Regions from separate parts of the Pseudomonas sp. LS44 genome, predicted to be linked through region 1. Evidence: predicted binding sites of a transcription regulator. Region 1 holds the regulator's gene; the other holds the start of a gene.

Region 1 (5,793 bases):
GGAGTATCGCGGCAACACCCGCAGCGGCTCGGTATTGATCGAAAAAATGACCGTGGCGGGCAGCTGACCTGATTGTTTACAGGAGAGTTGGCTTGCCGGGCTCAGGGTCCGGCAGCTCGCTTCGCTTGCGCGGATCTACGGAGGAAGCGACAAGGCAGCAAACGGGAGTCTGACGGGTAGTGTGTGAGGCACAGCTTGTCGTGAGTTATTCGCCTTCGTCGAAGCGATTGTTGATCAGTTCAATCAGCGCCTCTAGCGCCTCATGTTCCTGATCACCTTCGGTGTGCAGGTGCACGTCAGTGCCTTTGCCGGCTGCCAACATCATCACCGCCATAATGCTTTTTCCATCGATGCAGCTTTCGGCGTTGCGGCCGATGCGCACCGTGCAAGGAAAACGTCCTGCCACGCCGACAAACTTGGCGGCAGCGCGGGCATGCAGGCCGAGCTTGTTGATGATGGTGATCTCACAGACGGGCATCGCGGCAAAAATCCTTAGCTAAGGTCGCGGTGGCGAACCTGAACGTTCTTCAGATGTTGGAGTGACTGACCGAGGCGTTCGGCCAGATAGACCGAGCGGTGGTGACCACCGGTGCAGCCGATGGCGATTGTCACATAGGCACGGTTGCTGGCGGCAAAACGCGGCAGCCATTTGGTCAGGTAGGCGTAGATATCCTGATACATCTCTTCCACATCGGGCTGCGCGCTGAGGTAGTCGATGACTTCCTGCTCAAGTCCGGAGTGCTCACGCAGCTCTGGCTTCCAATAGGGATTGGGCAGGCAGCGCACATCGAACACCAGATCGGCATCGACCGGCATGCCGCGCTTGAAGCCGAAAGACTCGACCAGAAAGGCGGTGCCGGGCTCAGGTTTGTTCAGCAGGCGCAGCTTTAGGCTGTCGCGCAACTGATAAAGGTTGAGGTGGCTGGTATCGATGCGCAGATCGGCGAGGTCGGCAATCGGCCCGAGCAATGTGGACTCATCGGCGATCGCCTCTGCGAGTGGGCGGCGCTCGTTGGTTAGCGGGTGACGGCGACGGGTTTCCGAGAAGCGCTTGAGCAGTACCTCCTCGTCGGCATCCAAATACAGCACGTCGCAATTGATAAACCGGGCGCGGACTTCGTTCAGCAGCTCCGGGAAGCGCTCGAGTTGGCTGGGCAAGTTGCGCGCATCTATGGATACCGCGACCAGCGGCTCGATCAATTCGGTATGCAACAACGAGCGCTCGGCAAGCTCGGGAAGCAACCCGGCGGGAAGATTGTCGATGCAATAGAAACCGTTGTCCTCAAGGACATCGAGGGCGGTGCTCTTGCCTGAGCCGGAGCGGCCGCTGACGATGATCAAGCGCATGAGGAGGGCTTCCTTAGGAACCGTTCTGAACGTCTACAACCACTTGGTATAGGTTGTCGCTACTTTGCGCATGACGCAGACGCTCACGTACTTCGTTGCGATCGAGCATGCTGGCGATCTGCCGCAGCAATTCGAGGTGTTCGTCGGTAGCCGCTTCCGGTACCAGCAGTACAAATAGCAAGTCGACTGGGGCGCCATCGATGGCGTCGAAATCGACTGATGCTTCCAGGCGCAATACCGCGCTGATCGGAGCAGTACAGCCTGGCAACCGGCAATGGGGAATGGCGATGCCGTTACCGAAGCCGGTGGAGCCGAGTTTTTCACGGGCCACCAGACTTTCAAAGATGTCCTGGCCATCGAGGTCGGGCAGTTCGCGAGCGACCAGGTTGGCGATTTGTTCCAGTACGCGTTTTTTACTGCCACCCGGCACGTTCACCAGGGAACGGCCGGGGGTCAGGATGTTTTCAAGTCGAATCATGGGAAGGAAGGTTATTAGCGAGCCGTAGCGCCTTGCAGGCGACCTAGCTGCTTCTCCTTATATTTGATGAGTTGGCGATCGAGCTTATCGGTAAGCAGATCGATCGCGGCGTACATGTCTTCGTGTTCGGCGTTGGCGACGATTTCGCCGCCGGCGATGTGCAGAGTCGCTTCGATTTTCTGTTTGAGCTTCTCGACCTCCATGATGACCTGCACATTGGTGATCTTGTCGAAGTGGCGCTCCAATCGTCCGAGTTTCTCGGCGACATAGTCGCGCATGGCGTCGGTCACATCCAGTTGATGTCCACTGATGTTGACTTGCATACCGCGTTCTCCTTATTGCCGTGTGTAAGAACAGGCTAACGGGCCTGTAACCGGAACACTTTGGCTTGGATCAATGTTCCGTCACATCAGTCGCTTGCGTTCGCTGGAGGGGGCTATTCCGAGGGATTCACGGTATTTGGCGACGGTGCGACGGGCCACTTGAATGCCCTGTGCTTCCAGTAAACCAGCGATCTTGCTGTCGCTCAACGGCTTTTTCGCATTTTCCGCGGCGACCAGTTTTTTGATGATTGCGCGGATCGCGGTAGACGAGCATTCGCCGCCTTCGGAGGTACTGACGTGGCTGGAGAAGAAATATTTCAGCTCGTAAATACCGCGTGGGGTATGCATGAATTTCTGTGTGGTGACCCGTGAAATGGTCGATTCATGCATGCCAACGGCTTCGGCGATGTCGTGCAGAACCAGCGGTTTCATCGCTTCGTCGCCATAGTCGAGGAAGCCGCGTTGATGTTCGACGATCTGCGTGGCGACCTTCATCAGCGTTTCGTTGCGGCTTTGCAGGCTCTTGATAAACCAGCGCGCTTCCTGCAACTGATTGCGCATGAAGGTGTTGTCGGCACTAGCGTCGGCGCGTTTCACGAAGCCGGCGTATTGCGGGTTGACCCGCAAGCGCGGCATGGCTTCCTGGTTGAGCTCCACCAGCCAGCGATCGTTGTGTTTGCGCACGATGACATCCGGCACCACATATTCCGGCTCACTCGATTCGATCTGCGAGCCCGGGCGCGGATTAAGGCTTTGAATCAGTTCGATGATTTGGCGCAGCTCGTCTTCTTTCAAGCGCATGCGACGCATCAGTTGGCTGTAATCGCGCCCCCCGAGCAGATCGAGATAGTCGCTCGCCAGGCGTTGAGCCTCGCTCAGCCAGGGGGTCTTTGCTGGCAGCTGGCGCAATTGCAGCAGCAGGCATTCGCTGAGGTCGCGTGCACCGATGCCGGCGGGTTCGAACTGCTGGATGCGGTGCAGCACCGCTTCGATTTCATCGAGTTCGATATCCAGTTCCGGATCGAAGGCTTCCAGCACTTCCTGCAGGGTTTCGTCCAGATAACCCTGATTGTTGATGCAATCGATCAGGGTAACGGCGATCAGGCGATCTTTATCGGACATCGGCGCCAGGTTGAGCTGCCAGAGCAGGTGGGTCTGCAGGCTCTCGCCGGATGAGGTGCGGGTGGTGAAATCCCACTCGTCATCATCGTTGCTGGGCAGGCTGCTGGCGCTCGTCTGGTAGACATCTTCCCAGGCGGTATCGACGGGCAACTCGCTGGGTATGCGTTCGTTCCACTCGCCTTCTTCGAGATTCTCGGGCGACGAGTTGGTTTCCTGATAGCTGGTTTCGCTAAACGATTCGGCCTGTTCCGGCGTGGAATTCTGAGTGTCAGCGCCATTGGCCAGCGGATCGGTGTTGTCGAAATCCTCGCCTTCTTCCTGGCGCTCCAGCATCGGGTTGGATTCCAGAGCTTCCTGAATCTCTTGCTGGAGATCCAGGGTGGATAGCTGGAGGAGGCGGATGGCCTGTTGCAGCTGCGGTGTCATCGTCAGCTGCTGGCCCATCTTAAGGACTAGCGATGGTTTCATGGCAGGGGCTTAGTACCTTGTTCGCCGGCGCAGGGCGCCATCCACTACAGGGCGCGAGGCGCCGTTAGGAAGCAAATTATATGCCCAAGCTTTGGGTGTTTTTCTAGTCCGTTGTTTGCTTCCCGGTAATTTGCCGCGTTACAGGCGGAATTCATGCCCCAGGTAGACTTCCTTGACCAACTGGTTGGCCAGGATCGTCTCGGCATCGCCCTCGGCGATCAATTGGCCGTCATTGACAATGTAGGCGGTTTCGCAGATGTCCAAAGTCTCGCGCACGTTGTGATCGGTGATCAAAACGCCAATGCCTTTGGCTTTAAGGTGATGAATGATTTGCTTGATGTCGCCTACCGAAATGGGGTCGACCCCGGCGAACGGTTCATCGAGCAGGATGAATTTCGGTGCGGTGGCCAGCGCTCGGGCGATTTCCACCCGGCGGCGCTCGCCACCAGACAGGCTCATGCCGAGGTTGTCGCGGATATGGCTGATATGGAATTCCTGCAGCAGGCTTTCCAGCTCTTTGCGGCGTCCGGCGCGGTCGAGTTCCTGGCGAGTTTCGAGGATCGCCATGATGTTGTCGGCAACCGACAGCTTGCGAAAAATTGATGCTTCCTGCGGCAGATAGCCAATACCGGCGCGAGCGCGACCGTGCATCGGCAGGTGCGTGACGTCTTGTTGGTCGATGCGCACGCGGCCCTGATCAGCGCCCACCAGGCCGACAATCATGTAGAAACAGGTGGTTTTGCCAGCGCCGTTGGGGCCGAGCAAGCCAACGATCTGCCCACTTTCGATGGACAGGCTGACATCGCGAACGACCTGGCGGCCTTTGTAGCTTTTCGCCAGGTGTTGGGCTTTCAGGGTGGCCATTACTGAGGTGCCTGCTCTGCGGCGGGTTTGGTCTTCGGCTGGATGACCATGTCGATGCGTGGGCGCGGCGTGGTCACGTTGGTGCCTGTGGCGCGGCCTGCGTTGACGATCTGACGCTGGGTGTCATAGACGATTTTTTCGCCTTCGAAGGTGTTGCCTTCCTGAATGACCTTGGCTTGGTCGATCAGGACGATGCGATCTTTGCTGGCGAAATACTGGATGGTCAGGCCGTAGGCTTTGACGATCTCCTTATCGACTGCCGGCTTCTGCTCGTAATAGGCCGGTCGACCGACCGAGGTGAACACGTCGATGTCGCCCTGGGCGGTCTGCGTGATGGTTACTGTGTCGCCAGTAATCTTCATGCTGCCTTGGGTAATGATCACGGTCCCGCGGTATACGGCCACGCCCTGCTTGTCGTCCAGCTCGGCGCTGTCGGCCTGCACGCGGATCGGTTGTTCGCGGTCGTTCGGCAGTGCCCATGCACTGGGGCTGGCAATGGCGACGCCCAGACTAAGCAGCAGGGGCAGTGTGCGAAGGGAAAAAGGGTTAACGAACCTCATGCTGGCCTCTTACGTTGGACAGCAGGTGCACCCGGCTGTCTTTCAAGTACGCTTTCATTCCATTAGCCGTGGTCACCCCATTGGCGGCCTCGATTCTAACGGCTTGCTGGGTTTGCGCATATTCCTTGTCGGGGAACACGGTCATGCGGCTGCTGGTAATGACGGTCGGTCGACCTTTTGCATCGGTGCGTTCAATGCGCACGCTATCGATCAATTCAACTTCTTCGCCATTCGGCGACACCTCGGCGCGCTCGCTGCGTACATGCCACGGCAGGGGCGTGCCCCGATAGAGCTCGAGGTCTGGGCGGCTGACCATGGTGACGTCGGTAGCCCGGATGTGCTCGATTTTTTCGCCAAGCAGTTGGTAATGCAGCTTGCCGTCTGCCTGAAACTGTACGGTGCGAGCGTTCAGCGCATAGAAATCGATGGCGGTATCGGTATCGGTGCTGGCCGTCTTTTCATTCTCGGGGGCGATATTCCAGTAACCCAGGGCGGCAAGCAGGGCGGCCGCCAGGCAGAAAAACAAGGTGAGAAGTACTTTGCGCAGCATGCAGAGCCCTATAGGTAGGCGGCTTGGGCGGCGTCGAGGCTGCCCTGGGCGCGCATGATCAATTCACAAAACTCACGAGCT
Region 2 (5,793 bases), 1.9 Mb from region 1:
CCTCCTTTTTTTCGCCCCGGATTTCATCCGGGCTACGGTGCTGTGTAGGAGCGAATTCATTCGCGAACAGGGGCAACTCGAGCGGCCCCATCGCAAATGAATTCGCTCCTACAGATCCGTAGATGGGTTGAGCGAAGCGATACCCATCGCCGCGCCGTGATCGGCACAGGGGCGGCAATGCTCGCTGTCGAGCTTGCCGGGAGGCGGAAAAGGCTTGCCGCTTGATGCGGCAATGCACCAGTAATATCTATCTATATCATTGAAAAATAAGCAAAAAATAAAATGGCACGCGCCTTGCTATATCTCTGGCAGGAAAACCAGATAAGCCACTTGGCAAGGTTCGTTGACCATGAGCATCAGTTTCGACAAAGCCCTCGGGATTCATGAAAAAGCACTCGGCTTCCGCGCCCAGCGCGCCGAAGTGCTGGCCAACAACATCGCCAATGCCGACACGCCGAATTACAAGGCGCGTGATCTGGATTTCGCTTCGGTGCTCGCTGAGCAAAGCGAGAAGACCCAGCGCGGCACCTTTCAGCTGAATCGCACCAACAGCCAGCACATCGACGCGCAGGGCATCGGCATGGCCGACGCTGCGCTGCAGTACCGCACGCCGATGCAGCCGTCGATCGACCAGAACACTGTGGACGCGCAGCTCGAGCAAGCCAATTACGCGGAAAACTCGGTGCAGTTCCAATCCAGCTTCACGCTGCTCAACAGCAAGTTCAAAGGGCTGATCACCGCCCTGCGCGGCGAATAAGGGAGACCTCTGCCATGTCACTAGCCAGTGTTTTCAATATCGCCGGAACCGGCATGAGCGCCCAGAGCACTCGCCTGAACACCATTTCCAGCAACATCGCCAACGCCGAGAGCGTGTCGTCCAGCGTCGATCAGACCTACCGCGCCCGCCATCCGGTGTTTGCCACCATGTTCCAGAGCTCGCTGAGCGGCAGCGGCGACCGTGGCTCGCTGTTCGCCGACCAGGACCAGTCCGGTGCCGGCGTGCAGGTGCTCGGCGTGATCGAAGACCAGAGCACCCTGACGCCGCGCTACGAGCCGAAGCATCCGGCTGCCGACGACAACGGCTACGTCTATTACCCGAACGTCAACGTGGTCGAGGAGATGGCTGACATGATTTCTGCCAGCCGTGCCTTCCAGACCAATACCGAAATGATGAACACCGCCAAGCAGATGATGCAAAAAGTCCTGACCCTGGGTCAGTAACAGGCCGTTGAAAAATGTAGGCGAGGCAGCCGAGACAAGGCAAAAACGGCCGAAAAAGCGCAGTTTACGTGTTGTAAATGAGCATTTTGAGGCCGTTTTTAACGCCGTATCGGCAACGTAGGTAGTTTTCCAACGGCCTGGTAAGGCGCACGAGGAAGAATCATGAGCACAGATGGCGTAAGCGGTGTCGGCAGTTCGGCGCTGGACCAGTACCAGATCAAGAGCGAAACCAAGTCCAAGGAACTCGGCAAGAACGAGTTTCTCAATCTGCTGGTGGCGCAGCTGAACAACCAGAACCCGCTGGAGCCGCAAGGCAACGGCGAGTTCATCGCCCAACTGGCGCAGTTCAGCCAGGTGGAGGGCGTGGAGAAGCTCAACGACAGCATGAGTTCGTTGCTCTCCGGCTACCAGTCCTCGCAGGCGCTGCAGGCATCCTCGCTGGTCGGCCGCAAGGTGATCGTGCCGAGCGACAAGGCTGTGGTCGATACCAGCGAGACCTTCAAGGCCAGCGCGGTGTTGCCGGTTTCCAGCAGCAACGTCTACGTCAACGTCTACGACAGCGCCGGCACGGTAGTGAACCGCGTCAACCTTGGTCAGCAGGAGGCCGGCAATGTCAGCTTCATGTGGGACGGCAAGGATTCGAACGGCAATATTTTGCCGCCCGGCACCTACAAGTTCGAAGCGCAGGCGGTTTACGGCACCGAAACCAAGGGGCTGTACACCATGCTGCCGGCCAACGTCGACAGCGTCACCCTGGCCCAGAACGGCGGCGAATTGATGCTCAACCTGGCGGGAATCGGCAGCGTTGCGCTCTCCCAGGTCCAGGTCATCGGTCAGTAATTCACAGAATCAGCGTTTGCTGGAGTCGCCGGACTTACCGGCCAAGGAGTCTTGAATGGCGTTCAATATCGGTCTCAGCGGTCTGCGGGCTGCCACCAGTGACCTCAACGTTACCGGCAACAACATCGCCAACGCCGGCACGGCGGGCTTTAAGCAGTCGCGCGCGGAATTCGCTGACGTGTATGCCGCCTCGGTACTCGGCACCGGGTCCAACCCGCAGGGCAGCGGCGTGCTGCTCGCCAACGTGTCGCAGCTGTTCAACCAGGGCAACATCAACTACACGCAGAACGCCCTGGACCTGGCCATCAACGGCAACGGTTTCTTCGTCACCAGCAATGGCGGCGACGTCGGCTATACCCGGGCTGGCTACTTCGGTACCGACCGCGACGGCTATGTGACCAACAACTTCGGCTATCGCCTGCAGGGCAATACCGTCGACGGCAATGGCAATATCCAGAGCGGCGTGGTGGGCGATCTGCGTATCGAAACCTCCAACCAGGCGCCGAAAGCCAGCAGCCGCTTGACCCAGAACTTCAACCTGAACTCCGCGCAGGCTTCGCCGGCGACCTGGCAGGCGGCCAGTGACGCAGTGACCGTCGCCTCCACGACTGCCTGGATCAACGACCCTGCCAACGGCGTGGTGGATCCGGCCAACCCGACCGCTGCCGAGACAGCGGCCGCTCAGGCGGCGGTGGCAGCGGATCCAGCGGTGTCGGCGGCGGCGATTGCCGCGGGAAACGCAACGTTCGATCCCACCGATCCGACCACCTACAACTCCTCGACCTCGGTGAACATCTATGACACCCAGGGCAATGCCCACGTGTTCACCCAGTATTTCGTCAAGACCGCCGACAACAGCTGGCAGATGAATGTGTTGGTCGATGGTCGCAATCCGGCCAACCCGAGCCTGACCACGCCGGCCTCGGTGAACCTCTCCTTTAACGCGGCCGGTCAATTGGATACCACTGCGCTGGCGGCGTCGACGCCCAGCGGCTTCAGCATCAGCCCGGACGGCGTTATCAATATGAATAACTGGGTGCCGGCCGCGACCGATAACGGCACGCCAGCGGTCTGGTCGGCCAACGGTGCCATGGCCAACCCGGGCGGTATTGCGTTCGATCTGCGCACCTCCAGCCAGTTCGCCAGCGCTTTTGCGGTCAACAGCGTGAGCCAGGACGGCTATACCACCGGCCAGCTATCGGGCCTGGAAATCGATGATACCGGGGTGATCTTCGCCCGCTACACCAACGGCCAATCCAAGGTGCAAGGTCAGATCGTGCTCGCCAACTTCGCCAACGTGCAGGGCCTGACCCCGGTAGGCAAGACCGGTTGGGTGCAGTCGTTCGAGTCCGGCGAGCCGATAATCGGCTCGCCACGTACCGGTACCATGGGTGCCTTGCAGGCTGGCGCGCTGGAAGACTCCAACGTCGAGTTGTCGGATCAACTGGTCAACCTGATCGTTGCCCAGCGCAACTACCAAGCCAACGCCAAGACCATCGAAACCGAAAGCGCGATTACCCAGACCATCATCAACCTGCGCTGATAACGGGCCGGTGTAGGAGCGAATTCATTCACGATAGGTGTCTGTCGTGATCGCGAATGAATTCGCTCCTACCCTGTAGGGCGGGTGCAACCCGCCGGGACCTCTGCGGGCTGCACCCGCCCTACGTATCTCGACCTTTGCCGCAAGCGGCAAGCTTCCGCCGCTGGCTTGAATAAAAAGCTCCGTAGGGAGCTTTTTTTTTTATAAAATCCTTATCTATCAATGGTTTGAAAATAATTTCCGGGGCTGGCACAAGCTTTGCTATATCTCTGCCAACAGAGCAGCGGGCGGCAAAGTCCACCTCGGAGAGAACCATGGACAAGATGCTTTACGTCGCCATGAGCGGAGCCAGCCAGAGCACCCTGGCCCAGCGCGCGCATGCCAACAACTTGGCGAACATCTCCACCAACGGCTTTCGGCGCGACTTCGAGCAGGCGCGGTCGATGCAGGTATTCGGTGACAGCTTCCCGGCGCGGGTCTACGCGATGAGCGAGCGCCCCGGTACCGATTTCACCGCTGGCACTTTGCAGGAAACCGGCAACGGCATGGATGTCGCGGTTAGCGGCGACGGCTGGCTGGCCGTGCAGGCGCCGGATGGCGGGGAAGCCTATGTGCGCACCGCCAGCCTGAAGATCGATGCTTACGGCCAGCTGCGTACCGGCGCCGGTTTGCCGGTCATGGGCAACGGCGGGCCGATTGCCGTGCCGCCAGAGCAGAAAGTCGAAATCGGTGCTGACGGCACCATCACCATCCGTGCGCTCGGCGAAGCCCCCAACGTGATCGCTGAGGTCGACCGCCTGAAGCTGGTCAATCCGGATCTCAAGCAGATGGAGAAGGGCGCCGATGGCCTGATCCGCTACAAGGGCCAGGAGCCGCTGCAGGCCGATACCAACGTGCAGATGACCTCCGGATTCCTCGAAACCAGCAACGTGAATGCCGTCGAGGAGATGACCGCGATCCTCTCCTTGTCCCGCCAGTTCGAGCTGCAAGTGAAGATGATGCGTACGGCCGAGGACGATGCCTCGTCTGTGGCACGGGTCATGCAACTTAGCTAATTACCAGCAGGTGGCGCCATGAAACCGGCGCCCCAGGAGAATCAATATGCTTCCGGCTCTGTGGGTCAGTAAAACCGGTTTGTCCGCCCAGGACATGAACCTGACCACCATTTCCAACAACCTGGCGAACGTATCGACCACGGGTTTCAAACGTGATCGCGCCGAGTTTCAGGATTTGCTCTATCAGATCAAGCGTCAGCCCGGCGGCAACACCAGCCAGGACAGCCAATTGCCTTCCGGCCTGCAGCTGGGTACCGGGGTGCGCATCGTCGGCACCCAGAAGGTGTTCACCGCCGGCAGCCTGCAGACCACCGAGCAGCCGTTGGATATGGCCATCAACGGCCGCGGTTTCTTCCAGATCATGCAACCCGACGGCACCGTGGCCTACACCCGCGACGGTAGCTTTCACCTGAGCTCCGAAGGTCAGTTGGTCACCTCCAGCGGTTACGCGCTGGAGCCGGCGATCACCCTGCCCAACGAAGTGAAATCCTTCACCGTGGGTGAAGACGGCACGGTTTCGGTGACCACTACCGGCGACCCGCAACCGCAAATTTTGGGCAGCATCCAGACCGCCGACTTCATCAACCCGGCTGGTCTGGAAGCCATCGGCGGCAACCTGTTCCTGGAAACCGCTGCCAGTGGCGCGCCGCAGGTCGGTACGCCGGGCCTGACCGGCCTGGGTACCGTGCAACAGAACACCCTGGAAAATTCCAACGTCAGCGTGGTCGAGGAGTTGGTGAACATGATCACCACCCAGCGCGCGTATGAGATGAACTCGAAAGTCATCTCCACTGCCGACCAGATGCTCGGCTTCATTTCGCAGAATCTTTGATGGTGGGTTTGTAGGAGCGAACTCATTCGCGATCGGCGAATGAAAGCATCGCAAATGAATTCGCTCCTACGCCGCACCGTCTGGCTGAAACACCGAGAGGTAGTAGTGATGAATCGTTTTTCCCTTCTCCCGCTGCTTGGCGTCGTGCTCCTCGCCGGTTGCGTGGCGCCGCCACCGAAGGCTAACGATCCCTACTACGCGCCAGTGTTGCCGCGTACGCCGCTGCCGGCTGCGCAGAATAACGGGGCCATCTACCAATCGGGTTTCGATAACAGCCTGTACGGCGACCGCAAGGCGTACCG

Evidence for each region. The regulator sigma-54, encoded in region 1, starts transcription at its own class of promoters, with help from an activator protein. The targets are predictions, from matches to a motif close to ANTGGCATNNANNTTGCTNT.
Region 2: NVV93_RS12290 (flagellar basal body rod protein FlgF) is a predicted target of sigma-54. The motif match lies at 3,850-3,869, and genes of this name have one in related genera.

Annotation. Positions count from the first base shown of each region.
Region 1 is NZ_CP102830.1:893,097-898,889, forward strand. Features, by position in the region: gene pmbA (metalloprotease PmbA) at 1-67, shown strand, start outside; gene NVV93_RS03940 (HPr family phosphocarrier protein) at 206-478, opposite strand; gene rapZ (RNase adapter RapZ) at 493-1,347, opposite strand; gene ptsN (PTS IIA-like nitrogen regulatory protein PtsN) at 1,361-1,825, opposite strand; gene hpf (ribosome hibernation-promoting factor, HPF/YfiA family) at 1,840-2,148, opposite strand; gene NVV93_RS03960 (RNA polymerase factor sigma-54) at 2,230-3,738, opposite strand; gene lptB (LPS export ABC transporter ATP-binding protein) at 3,877-4,602, opposite strand; gene lptA (lipopolysaccharide transport periplasmic protein LptA) at 4,602-5,162, opposite strand; gene lptC (LPS export ABC transporter periplasmic protein LptC) at 5,149-5,712, opposite strand; gene kdsC (3-deoxy-manno-octulosonate-8-phosphatase KdsC) at 5,721-5,793, opposite strand, start outside.
Region 2 is NZ_CP102830.1:2,767,259-2,773,051, reverse strand. Features, by position in the region: gene flgB (flagellar basal body rod protein FlgB) at 350-757, shown strand; gene flgC (flagellar basal body rod protein FlgC) at 772-1,221, shown strand; gene flgD (flagellar hook assembly protein FlgD) at 1,384-2,061, shown strand; gene NVV93_RS12295 (flagellar hook protein FlgE) at 2,117-3,604, shown strand; gene NVV93_RS12290 (flagellar basal body rod protein FlgF) at 3,919-4,659, shown strand; gene flgG (flagellar basal-body rod protein FlgG) at 4,706-5,491, shown strand; gene flgH (flagellar basal body L-ring protein FlgH) at 5,600-5,793, shown strand, end outside.